Regions from separate parts of the Paraburkholderia sp. BL6669N2 genome, predicted to be linked through region 1. Evidence: riboswitches for the same ligand, from Rfam matches in the RefSeq annotation. Region 1 holds a riboswitch; the other holds the start of a gene.

Region 1 (7,477 bases):
CACGGCGAGGCCGCCGTCTTTCGAGTACGCGCTCTGCTTGCTGCGGATGCAGCCCGTGTTGCGGTCGGTATCCAGCGCGGCATACGTGGCTTCCTGGCTGAATGCGACCGTCGTGGGAATACCGCCCGGCGCCGCGCGGAAGAACTTCTGCGTTTCCTCGCCCGCGCCACCGGCGACGTCCCATTTGGCGATGGCGTTGCCCAGCGTGCCGCTGTGCACGTTGCCGCACGACAGATCGAGCAGTTCCGCGCGGGCCAGTTCGCCGAGAATGCCGGGAATGCCGCCGGCACGATGCACGTCTTCGATATGGAACTTGTCGGTGGCGGGCGCCACTTTGCACAGGCACGGCACCTTACGCGAGATGCGATCGATGTCGGACATCGTGAAATCGACGCCACCTTCCTGCGCGGCGGCCAGCAGATGCAGCACGGTATTGGTCGAACCGCCCATGGCGACGTCGAGCGCCATGGCGTTCTCGAAGGCCTGCTTGCTGGCAATGCTGCGCGGCAGGACCGAGGCGTCGTCTTCCTGATAATAGCGGCGGCACAGGTCCACCACGAGACGGCCGGCCTGCTCGAACAGACCCTTGCGCCACGCGTGCGTGGCGACGATCGTGCCGTTGCCGGGCAGCGCCAGACCGATCGCTTCGGTCAGGCAGTTCATCGAGTTCGCGGTGAACATGCCCGAGCACGAACCGCACGTCGGGCAGGCGCTGCGCTCGATTTCCGCCACTTCGGCGTCGCTCACGCGGGAGTCGCCGGCCTTGATCATCGCGTCGATCAGGTCGATCTTCGCGATCACCTGGCCGTCCGTCGGCGATTTGACCTTGCCCGCTTCCATCGGACCGCCGGAGACGAACACGACGGGGATGTTCAGGCGCATGGCGGCCATCAGCATGCCCGGGGTGATCTTGTCGCAATTGGAAATGCAGACCATGGCGTCGGCGCAGTGCGCGTTGACCATGTACTCCACCGAGTCGGCGATCAGTTCGCGCGAAGGCAGCGAGTACAGCATGCCGCCGTGACCCATGGCGATGCCGTCGTCGACGGCGATGGTGTTGAATTCCTTGGCGACGCCGCCGGCCGCTTCGATTTCCTTCGCGACCAATGCGCCTAGGTCGCGCAGATGCACATGGCCCGGCACGAACTGCGTGAACGAGTTCACCACCGCGATAATCGGCTTGCCGAAATCACCGTCCTTCATTCCGGTGGCACGCCACAAGGCGCGCGCGCCGGCCATGTTGCGGCCATGGGTCGAAGTTTTCGATCGATAGTCAGGCATCTGTGTCCTTCAGGGTATGGGGGGCGTCAAAAATTGGAATTGTGCCCAGACCGGCCGCTGCGCCGTTCGCGGGCAGCGACGCCACCGCGTTTGCGCGCAGGCGGCCGCCGGCGTTGACGCGCGCGCGTGGCTGGGAAGGTACGAATAGTGCGAGAGGACGGGTAAGACGTCCAATATATTTTTCTGGCGCAATTAGGTCGGAAAAGATATTACTGGAAGATGGGGCGAGACGGGGACGCGGCCGTCGTGTAAACGCTTCCCGGCCGCGCTTAGCGTTAGCGGAAACCGTATTCGGGGTTACGTCGGTCGAAATCCGCTTCGCTCCAGTGGCGCGGCACGACGTCTTCGAAGCGGATCAGCTCCAGCAGCCCGCCCTGCTCGTCCCACGCGGCTTCGCCGCTGGGCCATGTGTGCTGAAGATCGAACAGGAGTCGCACCCGTGGTGCGTAATGCGCGGGCGGTCCCGACGGGGCCGTCCATGTCCACGCCAGCAACCGCGTGCCGTGCGCGTTCATGAGTTCGATGCGGCTCGGCTTTTCGCTGAGCCCCTCTTCACGAAAACTGCGCGCATCGTGCTCGACGGTGCGGGCGATGAACTGCAAGCCCAGATCCCGGACGCTATGGCGGGACTGCGCGTGCGCGAATGGACCGTCGACGGCGACTTTGCCCGACACGACATGCAGCCGGCCGCCAAGATGGCCGACGATGCTGTCGGGGTCCGTGGTTTCGTCGTAGACGATCTCCTGTCCCGCATGGGCGCCGCCGGGCAGCCATTTTGCGTAGACTCTTCGCGGGCTGTCCTGATATCGGATCACCATGTGATCGGGCCGCTCCGGCCATCTTCCTGAGACGCGCTCCTGCCGGAACATGCTGTATTCGTAGGCGTCGTCGGGAATCATGGTCTTCGCGTACTCGACGAAGGCGTCTGGCTTCATCGCGTCCATCAAGGCAAGGATCTGATCGTCGGTCAAAGTCAGTATCGAGTGGTTTTCGATCCGCGTGCGCAACGACGCCGCCTGTTCGCGAGCCGGAAGACAGCGGAACTCGTCGATGTCCGCATCCACGGTACGCGACGCGCCGGCATCCACGCATCCCGCCGATGTGGCGGCCAAAGCCGGCGCCGTCGCGCTGGCCGGTTGCGCAAACGCGCCCATCGAGACAGCCAGGCAGGTCAATGCGAGCACGTACAGCAACAGCCGCGCGATTGCGGGCCATCCCGCAGCAGGCCGAATGCGCCCGCGTACCGGGTTATCGGAAATGCCAGATCCGCAAAACGTCATGGTTCGATCCGTGCTGATTGACCGGCGTTTGAAGGGTTGCCCGAGCATGTTGCATGCGTCGGTCGCAATGGGTGGCCCTGCCCTGATGCCGGACTCGAATGACGCGGCGTCGATAACCTGAATAAACGGCTCGCGCCGCCGCGCTATTCCAATCGTGTGACGTAAAGGGTTGCGCGAAAGATGGAATAGGCGGTGGCGCCGGATCGTTTAGACAGCATGTCCGAATCACCGGCAGACATCAATGAACATTCGACAGCAGCAAATCGTTCGGCCTGTCGGCGCAGCGCTACTGACGGCATCCGTCGCGTGGCTCGCGGGCTGCGGAGGCGGAGGTGGTGGAAGCGGCACCTCGATGGTTTCGATCGGCGGCACGGCGGCAACGGGTAAAGCGCTGGCGAACGCGACGATCAAGATCGACTGCGCGCGAGGCTCGATGTCGGTCGCGGCGGATGCGAACGGCAACTTTCACGCGACGCTCGGCGCCGTCATGCCATGCATGATCGCCGCGACTTCAGGCGTGACGATGCTGCATTCCGTTGCGTTCGCCGGCGGCACGTACAACGTCACGCCGGAGACGGATCTGCTGGTGTCGTATCTGGCGGCGCAACTCGGCACGAATGAAAGCGGGCTGACAGCCGGTTTCCCGGTGAACTCACAGTTCCAACAGGTGCTGGCGAATCAGACCGACGTCCTGACTGCGCAGGCCGCGGTCGTTCAGAATCTGCGGCAGACGTACGGTGTGGCGCTATCCACGCCCAGTTTCCTGACCACCGCCTTCACTGCCGGTCAACCGGGCGAGGACAGCGACCTCGAAGCACTCCTCGCGCGCGGCGTCATCGACGCGAATGGCGAACCGGACACCGCCGCCGTCGCATTGATGACGTCGGCGGGGGCGGCACATCCGTTAATGGCAGCGCCGAATAGCGGCACGGGCGGAGCCGGAGTCGGCGGCCTTGGAAGCATGGGCGGCATGATGTGAGATGCCGCCTGGCCGGTTAGTCATGCTCAAGTCTCCGTTTAGCGAGTCCGCCGATCTCGATGAAGCGCGCGAGCGCATCTCCGGTGTGATATTCATGCAGGAATTCGGAAAGCCGACGATTTGCCTTACTCGACCGAGACACTGTAGAATCGCCCCTCTCATTGGGGAGTAGCCGCCTCGACCGCAATGCTCGAGGGTGCCCGTCAACATACTTGGTGGTCGACAGACCGCCATGGCGCGCACAGCACTATGCCTGGCAAGACCGGTGACTCGCATTCCGACCTGACCGGGTCGCCGGAATGCGTGTCATCGCGTACTGACTGCGCGGCCCGGCCCACAACCTATGCAATCGTTCCTCGTTTCGACCAGCGTGGTCGGTCTAGCCGAAATCGGCGACAAGACACAACTGTTGTCTCTGGTGCTGGCCGCCAGATATCGCAAGCCCATTCCGATCATTCTTGGCGTCTTTGTCGCAACCCTCATCAATCATGCCGCGTCCGGCGCATTGGGCGCATGGCTTGCCAGTGTTCTGAGTCCCTCGATCCTGAACTGGGCAGTCGTCGCATCGTTTGCCGTCATGGCCGTCTGGATTCTGATTCCAGACAAACTCGACGGTGCCGAGGCGGTGTCGACCACGCATCCGATGGGCGTGTTCAGCACCACGGCGCTAACGTTCTTTCTCGCTGAAATGGGTGATAAGACGCAGGTTGTCACGATCGCTCTGGCCGCTCGATTTCACGAATTCTTCGGGGTGGTCGCCGGCACCACGCTCGGCATGATGCTGGCCAACGTGCCCGTCATCTACCTGGGCCATAAGTTCGCTGATCGCCTGCCGACCAAAGCGGTCCACATTCTGGCGGCCATCATCTTCGTAGTCCTGGGCGGCTTTGCTCTCAGGACGGCGCTGTATCCGCATGAGCACCCGCTGTTCTAGTTCGAAGGTTGTTTGATACGCGTGCGGCGCGCGTGCGACAAAGCGCGAAGGATGCATTGCCGAAGTATCTCGGCGTGGCGTTTGCCTTCGAAAAAAACGGCGCGCACGGTTTCGAACTTGGTAATGGCAAGCGTGCTTGTATCCGGCGATGGGTAGACAGTCAGTGCGTGGGTCGCACTCAGCGGCCCTTGTTCTGAGCATCGCCAGCGGACTGAGTCGACAAACGTAGGTAAGCTGCCGCAAGTCTTCGGATTTCTTCCTCGGACGCGTCCTCGATCCCGATCAGATTGTTGTTCGCTGCCCGATGCGAGGACAGCAGTTCATTCAGCTTCAGATGCAACGCGACGCTGTCCTTGTTCTGACTCTGCTGAATCAGAAATACCATCAGAAAGGTGATGATGGTGGTGCCGGTGTTGATGACCAGTTGCCATCCGTCCGAGTAGTGGAAGATGGGGCCGGTCACGACCCAGGCGACGACTGTCAGCACGGCAAGGCAGAACGCCGCGGGTGAGCCGGCCCATCGCGTGACGAGGCTTGCAAAGCGGTCGAACACGCGCGTTAAGGGATGACGGCCGGCATAGGCGGGGCTCGAGGTGTCGGGAACGGTGTCGAGTTCGTCCGTGGGCGAAGGCGCGCCAGGTTGTGTAGTCATGAGCGGCTCCAGAAGGTTGGCGTGTCTTCCCTCCGCAAACTTCATGCCGCTTTTGGTTGAATCGTTTTGCGGCGATAGAGATGCCCGTCGGCATTAATCGCCTGGTTTCATCTGCAGCCGTGCGGATCGCGCTTTGGCAACCGACCTTGTAGTTCTTACCCGGCGACAGCAACTCTCAAATGCCCATAACGGAGGGATTACCTGACGGCTAATCAAAGCGAGCACATTGAGTTAGACACCCGCCGACGCCGACGACCGTAGCGTCCACGCCGCAAAACTATCACTCTGCCCTTATCGCTTTCGTGCGAGCGTCATGCTCTGCCTTCGCTATATTCGGCACGCACCCCGACGGGCAGCCAAGGCTCTTTGTGGCAACACCAAAGCTCATAGCTCGGCTCATACAGGCCCACACGGTCAAAGGCTCCAAGCGGAAGATCCAGTTCGTCGCTGTCGTTGCTTTCCATGAAAGCGACCGACCCGCATGTCGGGCAAAAATGCCTTCGCGCCCCGGGCGAACTCTGCCACGCCTGTGTAGAACCGGACAACTCCACAGCGCCTCGTTCGAACATGGCGTATCCGCCAAACACGTTGCCATGTATTCGCCGACATGTCATGCAGTGACATATCGACACTCGCCGAGGGCGCGCGGTGACGCGAAACCGCACCGCGCCGCATGCACATCCGCCGGTTTGTTCGACTGATTCACTCTGCGTCATCACTACGCCCTCCTTCGGAGTCCGAGTGCCGTGCGCCATCCTTTACTTGTCGCTCTCTTCTCTTCTTTGGAATGTTCGCGCCCGATGCGCGCGCTTGGTTCGGACGTGCGGCTGAACGTTTTTTAATCGAGCAAACGGTATGCCGGTCGCCGCTAGACCCGCCGCGTGGCAACCGCCTGCTAGTGTTCTGTTCTGTTGTTAACTAATCTATGTTCCCGTAGCATGTTGGTATCGACGGAACGGGAGATACCAGCATGCCCATGGGACGACCGAAGGCCGAACTGGTGTTGAGTGAAGATGAGCGCTCGCAACTGACTTCGATAGCGCGTTCGCGCTCGATTTCGGCGGCGCTGGTCACGCGTGCGCGCATCGTGCTGGCGGCTGCTGCTGGTGAACCCACCAGCGTCTTCAGCTCACGCGCGCCACGGTGGGCAAGTGGCGTATCCGGTTCCTGGAGCATCGCATCAACGGCCTGTATGACGAAGTACGTCCCGGCAAGCCGCGCACGATTGACGGTGAGCGGCTGGCTCAACTGATTCACAAGACCCTGCACACAAAGCCGGCGGATGGCTCCACGCACTGGAGCGTACGCACGATCGCCGCCGAAACGGCTATCTCGCCGACGAGTGTGCATCGTTACTTCAAGCTGCTCGGCGTGCAACCGCATCGCAGCGAAAGCTTCAAGCTCTCGACCGATCAATTCTTCATCGAGAAACTGCGCGATGTGGTCGGCCTGTACCTGAGCCCGCCCGAGAATGCCTTGGTCTTGTGCGTGGACGAGAAGAGCCAGTGTCAGGCCATCCTCGAAAAGCTACACAGACTTTGTTCGCGATTCAGCGGAACGGAACACTAGCTCAGGCTGGACAGCTGGCTAGCGTTCGCTACGTCAGTGCGCGGACGTTGCGAACATGGCGCTGACGTTGGGCTGAAGCACGCCGGCCAGATTCGCTGAAGCAGAAGCGGGAACCGCATACGCCGCCATCGCCGCCACGAGCGGGCTCACACAGACGTCGTCGCTCGCGGCGGCAGATTGATCCGCAGTCAGCCCGGACATGCCGGCGCCGTTGTACGCCAGATTTACTCCTGCCATCTGGCCGGTCATACCGTTTGCAAAGCCAAACGAGCCTTGTACAACGATCTGGTTACCATTGTCGTTCCGGTTCACCACCGTGCCCTGCAGCTCCAGCGACGTGATCCCCAACTGGCCCAGGCTATAAAGCTGGCCACTCTGGAACCGCCCTCTCCCGGTCGTATCGACCCAGACCTTCAGATCGCTCCACAATGCATCGGACGCGGTCAGTGCGCTGCCGCCCTCGCCATCGACCTGCTGGGCCAGCGTATTGAGTGCATCCATACCGGCCACGAGCTGGCTGCCCTGCGTGACGGCCGTCGTGTTATCCGGGTCATTCGGGTCATAGACGAGGTAGCCCTCGCCGGCTGTACCCCAGCCCGTCTGCACCGGCTGCCCATTGCTGAGCAAGTCGAAGGTCGCGGGCGAGCTCGCAAGCGCGGTGGTCTGCACCGCACCGCCATTCAGGTTGAGCACGATCGGGTCGTCATCGAACCACGAATCGTCGTCGTCCATATCGTAGTCGTCGTCGTACCCGGTGTCGTACGAGTCGTTGCTGCCCGACC
Region 2 (7,477 bases), 2.6 Mb from region 1:
CGACGCCAGCACGGCCATCGTCACCCATGTCGCCGCCTTCCTGTGCATGTCGATGTCCAGGTCGTCCATGCGCGCCTCAGCGCTCTGCCGTGTGGGAACATCCAGCTGTGGTCGAGCACGGTGTCGAACACGTTCGGCGTGTAGTGGTTACGGATGTTGAATGGGACGGCGAGATTGAGCGAGTGATTATCTTTATTGATGTCGGCGGCGGATGCCTGAGCCAAGACCCGCGACCGCGCGAACGCAGCGGCGTTTAACGTCCTCATCCGAAACGCGCAACGGTAACCCATTATCGAGCCTTGTTTTATGGGTATTTCTTCCAGGCGTGCACCCGCCTTTCCCCGACGAAAAATCATTTCAAAGGAATGGCGTTCGGGTGAGCGATTCAAGTCCAATTGATTTCGCGCGTGTTTGCGAATTCGGGCAACTACGCGCGGCCGGACGCCACATCGCGCAAATGAAGCGCGTTATATCATTTGAACAGTCTGGAAAGGTGGCGCAGCTGAGTACGGGGCTTGCATGAGCGGTCCTTCAAACGAGAGACGCCGCATCAAACGAAGCATGCGGAAAGGAGAAGATTCACCACGCTGACATCGTTAGGAATACTAGCAACGATTTCTGAAATCACGGAGATAAATTTGTAACACGGCCAGAAGCCAGGTCGGTCGCGACCGGCTTGTCCGCTTATTCAATCGGCATTGTGTTTTGCCGAGGCAGGCTCAAGCCTCAATGTCGAAAAAATCCCACAACGGCTGCAATAAACCCTTTGGCCCATTAGACTGGCGCTCGCTTGAGTTCGTCCCACCGCTTTCGATGAGGCTTTCATGATTCGCACGCTGCACCGGTACTGCATCGCCTTCACCGTTGTCCTTCTTTCTGCCTGTGCCGTGACGCCGCGACAGGACGGGGTGTCGCAGGCCGGCGCATCGACGGCCGCCGCGTTGGCGTCATGGAATGACACGAAGACCAAACGCTCGATTGTCGACTTCGTGACGCTCGTGACTACGCCCGAGTCCAAGGACTTCATCCCGCGTGCCGACCGGATCGCCGTATTCGATAACGACGGCACACTGTGGCCCGAGCAGCCCGCTTCGGTGCAATTGGTGTTCGCGCTGCAACGTGTGAAGACGGTGGCCGGACGGCATCCGGAATGGAAGCGTCAGGAGCCGTTTCGCTCGATCCTCAAAGGCAATCTCAGGAGTGTGGCGGCAAGCGGCGACAGCGGCTCGATGCGGGTGTTGGCGGCGGCCCACGCCGGCATGACGGGCGATCAGTTCGCCGCACTCGTGCGCGAATGGTTCGATTCCGCGGCTGACCCGCACTTCAACCGGCCCTACGCCGATCTCGCATATCAGCCCATGCTCGAGTTGCTCGCCTATCTGCGCGCCAACGGCTTCAAGACCTATCTGGTGACGGGCGGCGACGCCGAGTTCGCCCGCGACGTCGCCCAACGCATGTACGGCATTCCGCCCGAGCAGCTGATCGGCAGCACCGTTAAGTATCGGTATGGCCAGAGCAACGGTGCGGTCTCGCTGACGCGCCTCGCACAAGTCGACACGCTGGTCGACGGCTCGGCCAAACCGCTCGCCATCGAGCGCGTGATCGGCAGACGTCCGGTGATCGCGTTCGGTAACGCGGATGGCGACGGGCCAATGCTCGAATGGACCTCGGCAGGCGATGGCCCGCGCCTCGCCGCGCTCGTGCATCACACGGACGCGGAACGCGAATACGCATACGATCGCACGGCGAAGAGCGGCAAACTCGACAAAGGTCTGGACGACGCCGGCGCGAAAGGCTGGCTTGTCGTCGATATGAAAGATGACTGGAGAGTCGTGTTCAAGCCGGACGGCGCGCCAGCGACCGCAGCGCCGACAACGGCCCGGCCGAACTGAACCTGAAACTCAGAAGGCCGTCGGGCGAGCGGCCTTCTGCGACTGATTCACCTGTCGCCGGCGGCTCGTCTAGCGGCTCAGCGTGATCGCCAGATACGTGGCATAGAGCACGCCGCAAACCAGTAACGCCCACACCGGCACGCCGCGCTCACGCACATTGATCCGCAGCCACGCAGCGGCGGCGAGCGTGATCACGATGCCGGTCACCACTTCGATACGCGGCACCCACGGCGTCAGCAGGATACCGATCGCAGGCAGCAAGGTGCCCTGAAACACCATCGCACCGGTGATGTTGCCGAAGGCCAGCGTGTCCTTGCCGCGGCGAATCCAGAGAATGCTGTTGACCTTCTCGGGCAGCTCGGTCGCGATCGGAATGATCAGCAGAGAGAGCAGCAACGGCGACACGCCGAGCGCCTGCGAGACGCCGCGCACACCATGGATGAAGCCTTCCGCGCCCCACACCAGCAACGCGACGGCGAGCGCCAGTTGCACCACGATGGTCGCGAGGTTGGTCGGCACGCCGAGGCGCGAGATCAGCATCTTGCCCGGCGCTTCAGTGCCGTGGCCGGCATCGACCAGATCATTCGATGCACGGAAGGTCATCACCACATAGGTGACGTACACGCCGACCAGCGCCACGCTGAAGAGCGCGCGTACGATCATTTGCTCATGCGGCACGTACATCGCCGCGGCGGCCAGCAAGAACGCACACAGGAAATAGTTGAGGTCGCGCGTGAAACCCGTACGCTCCGGCGCGACCCAGCCGCGCGCGCCGCGCGAGCCGACAATCGCGAGCGTCATGAGGAAGGTGGAGAGGGTGGAGAGCATCAGCGGCGCACCGAGAATCGCGCCGACGCCGATTTCCTGGTTGACCACGTTATCGGTCGTGCCGCCGGCGATCGCGAGCAGCGGTACGAGCGTCTCGGGCAACGCCGTGCCGACGGCGGCGAATAGTGAACCCGTCACGCCTTCGGAAATCTTGAGGCGTTCGCCCAGATGCTCGAGTGCATTGGTGAAGAGCTCGGCCGCCACCAGAATGACGACCAGCATGATGGCAAGTTCGAACAGGAGACCGGTCATGCGCGGCGCTCCGCGGACAGGCAGAAGCAGAGGCGCGGCGGACGGACGAGAGGGGAGACTTGCTGGATGCGACGATTTTTCACAGGGCAACTCCGCGGTCGGACGTAGATGACAAACCAATGACGCACCGCCGCCCGTCCGACCAGAACGAGGCAGTGCGTCAATGGTCTCGCCAAACCGACCCGGTCGAACGCGCCATGACCCGCAGGCCAAGTATGTTGACGCGCTCTCCTTCAAAGGCATGAAGGAAGGCTACTCCCCAGTGACCGGGGGATTCTAACGGCAGCGGGCGCTTTCAACAACCTTGTTGCGGGGAAGGCGGTTGTTCGAGTCCGATCGGTTAGTCGCGCAGTTGCGAATCCAGCACGTTAGTTGAAGTGATATTGCACACCGATGGTGAAGCTGTTATTCGTTCTTCGGGTGCCGTCGTGGTTGCTGGTGTCGGTTGTCCATTCGCCCACCGCGCTCACGTGTTTAGCGAATTTATATTCGACGCCTAAACCCCAGTGAGGGCGGATGTTCGGCCAATCCGTTGTCAATCCAATACGGACATATGGCATGAACTGATTGAACGGCATGCCGAATTTCGCATCGATTCCGCCGTCTTTATAGGTTGTCGAGCCATGATGCAGATCGGCAAAAACTTCGGCGCCTGCGACGAAACGGTCGACATCGAAGTTATATCCCGCCATGAAACCGGGAAAAACCGTGGTGTGCGATGCTTTACTGTGAACGCCTGAAGCATCGGAAGTGTTCACACCCAACTTGAAACCCACATAGGGACCGGCAAACTCGCTTGCACCTGTTTGAGGCGCCGCCGATTGCGCGTGGACGAGATTGGATAGCATCATGATCGATGCGGTTAAAATCAGCCGGGTTATTTTGTACATGACCTGCAATAAAACGATCGGCGCGCGGATAGATCGCGACACCTTTATTAATCAGTGAAGCGATGTCGAAATGCCGCTTCGGGGATATTCACGCGATGCAATTTGCATGAACAAAACATGCTAATTAAGAGGATAGGGTGGGGCAATGGGAAATTTCCGCATGAAGACGTTCAAACGTCCGATTCTTAGTTTCAATACAGACAAAGCGGACGTTTCTAGGATAATTCTGCAAAGCGTTCTGCAAAGCGCATGCGAGCGTACGCAGTGCGTCGAGGGACGATTATTTGCAGGAATGTGGGAGCTTAGGCGGCAGTCGTCTGAACACGACATGACCGTAAAAAACAAAAGGGCTTAGCGCATATTGCGTAAGCCCTTGAGCGAGATCGACTCTTTTTGGTGCGCCCGGCTGGGATCGAACCAGCAACCCCTGCCTTCGGAGGGCAGTACTCTATCCATTGAGCTACGGGCGCTTCAACACGAATGCGCGGCACCAGAACGGATGCGACGCCAAAGCGAGACCGAAAGGATACCCGGTTTCCGCCGTACCGTCCACCGGACGGCCTGAATGGCGGTCTCCGCAGTCTTTCGCACAACCCGCGCGATGCGGGTAAACGCCTGCTGAACACCGCGCCGCGCCCCTCGCCGCCGCCGAAATGTTCCGTCTATAATCGTCCGTGCCTGATTAAAGAACAAGAAGTTGCCGTCACGCTGTACCGCTCACATACCCACGGAGACGAGACAAGCATGAGCGAAGCACCACACGGAGCCCCGATCAAAACCCCCGGGCAGCTCGTCGCCGCAATCATCGCCAGTTTTGCGGTACCGATCGTCATCATCGTTCTGCTAGTGATCTACGTCGACAATTCGACGCGCACCGGCGCCGGCACCGACTCCCTCTCCGAAGCCGAGGTCACCGCCCGCATCAAGCCGTTCGCCCAGGTCGACATTCGCGACGCCAACGCGCCGCGCGTCTACAAGTCCGGCGAGGAAGTCTACAAGGCGGTGTGCTCCGCGTGTCACGCGTCGGGTGCCGCAGGCGCGCCGAAATTCACCAATACCGCCGACTGGGCACCGCGCATCGCGCAGGGCTTCGACACGCTTTTGCACACGGCGCTCTCCGGCAAAGGCGCGATGCCCCCGCGCGGCGGCACCAGTCCGGACGACTACAGCGATTTCGAAATCGCCCGCGCGGTCGCCTACATGGCCAACAATTCCGGCGGCAGTTTCCCTGAACCGGCTCAGCCGGCAGCGGGCGCAGCAGCAGCTGCGGCATCCGGTGCGGCGGCAGTGGCGCCCGCCGGCGCTTCCGACGCGGGTGCGGCTCAGGCCGCCGCAGCGATGGCCGCCATGGCGAGCGTGCCGCAAGCGGCCGCGCCGGCAGCGGGCGGCGCGCAAAGCGCCGACGCGTCACAAGCAGGCAAGGCGTTGTATCAGCAGGTTTGCCAGGCCTGTCATGCGGCCGGCGTGTTGAACGCACCGAAGTTCGGCGACAAAGATGCCTGGGCACCCCGGCTGAAAGAGCCGATGGACACGGTCTATAACTACGCGCTGCACGGCAAGGGCGCGATGCCGCCGAAGGGCGGCTCGACAGCTTCCGACGCGGATGTGAAGGCCGCCGTCGACTACATGGTCAGCGCGGTGAAGTAAAACGCTCGCGGCGTTTGCCGCAGCACTAAAAAATCCCTGCACCGCGTCGCCGCGTTGCAGGGATTTTTTTATATCTCGGCCGGCAAACGGGCCTACGCGAACTCAAGGTTCTCAGCGCCACTCAAGGCTTCTGCAACAGCGCCTTCAAACTCGCGAGCCGGTCTTTCGGCGACATCGGCGCTTCTTCGGGCGTCGGCGGCGGGGCGTCGTCGAGCAGCATTTCGGGAATGAAGCGCGACGGCTCGCACACCACCGTCTCTCGCGCGCGCTTGCGCTTCTTGCACCAGTTCAGATGCAGACTGCGCTGCGCACGCGTGATCGCCACGTACATCAGTCGGCGCTCTTCTTCGATGCGCGCGTCGTCGATCGGCTCGTCGTCCGCACCGCCGCGATGCGGCATGATGCCTTCCTCGACGCCGACCAGAAACACGTGCGGATACTCCAGGCCCTTCGACGCATGCACCGTAGACAAACGCACCGCATCGGGATCTTCCTCGCGGCCTTCGAGCATCGACATCAGCGCGACCGTCTGGATCAGCCCGAGCAGGCTCTTGCCGGTGTCGCCGAGACCGTCGGCGGTGTCGTAGCCGGTGGCTTCATCGGCCGCGGCGCCCGCGGGCTCGGCCTTGGTGCCCTTGCGCTTGAGCCATTCCATGAACTCCAGCACGTTTTGCCACTTGGACTGCGCCTGACGTTCGTCGAACGCATCGTACAGATAGGCCTCGTAGTGGATCGCGTCCATCAGTTCGTCGAGCAGCGTGCCGGCGGCGTCCTTCTCGGCGCGATCGGTGAGACGCTGCATGAAATCGCAGAACACGCGCATCGGTTCGATCTGCCGCGGCGACAGACGCGCCTCGATGCCGCCCATGTACACCGCCTCGAACAGCGACACTTTGGCTTGGCCCGCAAACGAGCCAAGCGCCTCGAGCGTCGTATTGCCGACGCCGCGTCGCGGCGTCGTGATCGCGCGGATGAACGCAGGGTCGTCGTTCGCGTTGGCGATCAGACGCAGATACGCGCAGATGTCCTTGATCTCGGCCTTGTCGAAGAAAGATTGGCCACCGGACAACACGTACGGAATCCGCTCGCGCCGCAACACCTGCTCGAAAATGCGCGCCTGAAAATTGCCGCGATACAGGATCGCGTAGTCGCGGAAATTCGCGCGCCGCTCGAACTTGTGCGCCGACAGGCGGAACACCACGGACTCGGCCTCGTGCTCTTCGTCGTTGCATGGCGTGACGGTGATCGTGTCGCCCATGCCGTGTTCGGACCATAACTTCTTTTCGAACAGCTTCGGATTGTTCGCGATCACGTTGTTCGCGGCGGTCAGAATGCGGACCGTCGAGCGGTAGTTCTGCTCCAGCTTGATGAGATGCAGCTTCGGAAAATCCTTGCTCAGCTGGCCGAGATTTTCGAGCGTCGCGCCGCGCCAGCCGTAGATCGCCTGATCGTCGTCGCCCACTGCCGTGAACGCCGCGCGCTTGCCGGCCAGCAGCTTCACCAGTTCGTACTGGCAGGCGTTGGTGTCCTGATACTCGTCGATCAGCAGATAGCGCAGCTTGTTCTGCCAGCGGTCACGCACCTGCTCGTTCTTTTCGAAGAGTTCGGCTGGCAGACGGATGAGGTCGTCGAAATCGACTGCCTGATACGCGTGCAGCGTCGCCACGTAATTGCGGTAGACGATCGCGGCCTGATGTTCATCCTCGTTGGCGGCGATCGCGATCGCCTGCTCCGGCATGATCATGCCGTTCTTCCACAACGAAATGATCGACTGGATCTTGCGGATGAAGCCCTTGTCCGTTGAGCCGACCTGCTCCTGGATCATGCCGAAGCAGTCGTCGGAATCCATGATCGAGAACTGTGGCTTCAGGCCGACGTGCTCCGCTTCCTGCCGCAGAATCTGCACGCCGAGCGAGTGGAAGGTGCAGACCGTCAACTGGTTGACGGGCACTTTGCGGCCTTCCTTGC

Evidence for each region. A riboswitch is a leader RNA that binds a small molecule or an ion and turns the genes downstream of it on or off. The one in region 1 is predicted to bind manganese.
Region 2: it holds a riboswitch for manganese, as region 1 does, so the genes downstream of both, B0G80_RS15570 (sodium:calcium antiporter) here and B0G80_RS03425 (TMEM165/GDT1 family protein) in region 1, are expected to answer to the same signal.

Annotation. Positions count from the first base shown of each region.
Region 1 is NZ_QUNA01000001.1:766,638-774,114, forward strand. Features, by position in the region: gene ilvD (dihydroxy-acid dehydratase) at 1-1,281, opposite strand, end outside; gene B0G80_RS03415 (DUF1571 domain-containing protein) at 1,557-2,252, opposite strand; gene B0G80_RS45660 (hypothetical protein) at 2,332-2,682, shown strand; gene B0G80_RS03420 (hypothetical protein) at 2,803-3,540, shown strand; yybP-ykoY riboswitch at 3,692-3,878, shown strand; gene B0G80_RS03425 (TMEM165/GDT1 family protein) at 3,884-4,474, shown strand; gene B0G80_RS03430 (low affinity iron permease family protein) at 4,653-5,126, opposite strand; gene B0G80_RS03435 (GFA family protein) at 5,438-5,842, opposite strand; partial or broken gene B0G80_RS03440 (helix-turn-helix domain-containing protein) at 6,097-6,644, shown strand; gene B0G80_RS03445 (hypothetical protein) at 6,729-7,477, opposite strand, start outside.
Region 2 is NZ_QUNA01000001.1:3,402,782-3,410,258, forward strand. Features, by position in the region: gene B0G80_RS15565 (HAD family phosphatase) at 825-1,892, shown strand; gene B0G80_RS15570 (sodium:calcium antiporter) at 1,962-2,972, opposite strand; yybP-ykoY riboswitch at 3,069-3,245, opposite strand; gene B0G80_RS15575 (porin family protein) at 3,341-3,904, opposite strand; tRNA gene B0G80_RS15580 (tRNA-Arg) at 4,257-4,332, opposite strand; gene B0G80_RS15585 (cytochrome c5 family protein) at 4,607-5,509, shown strand; gene B0G80_RS15590 (UvrD-helicase domain-containing protein) at 5,631-7,477, opposite strand, start outside.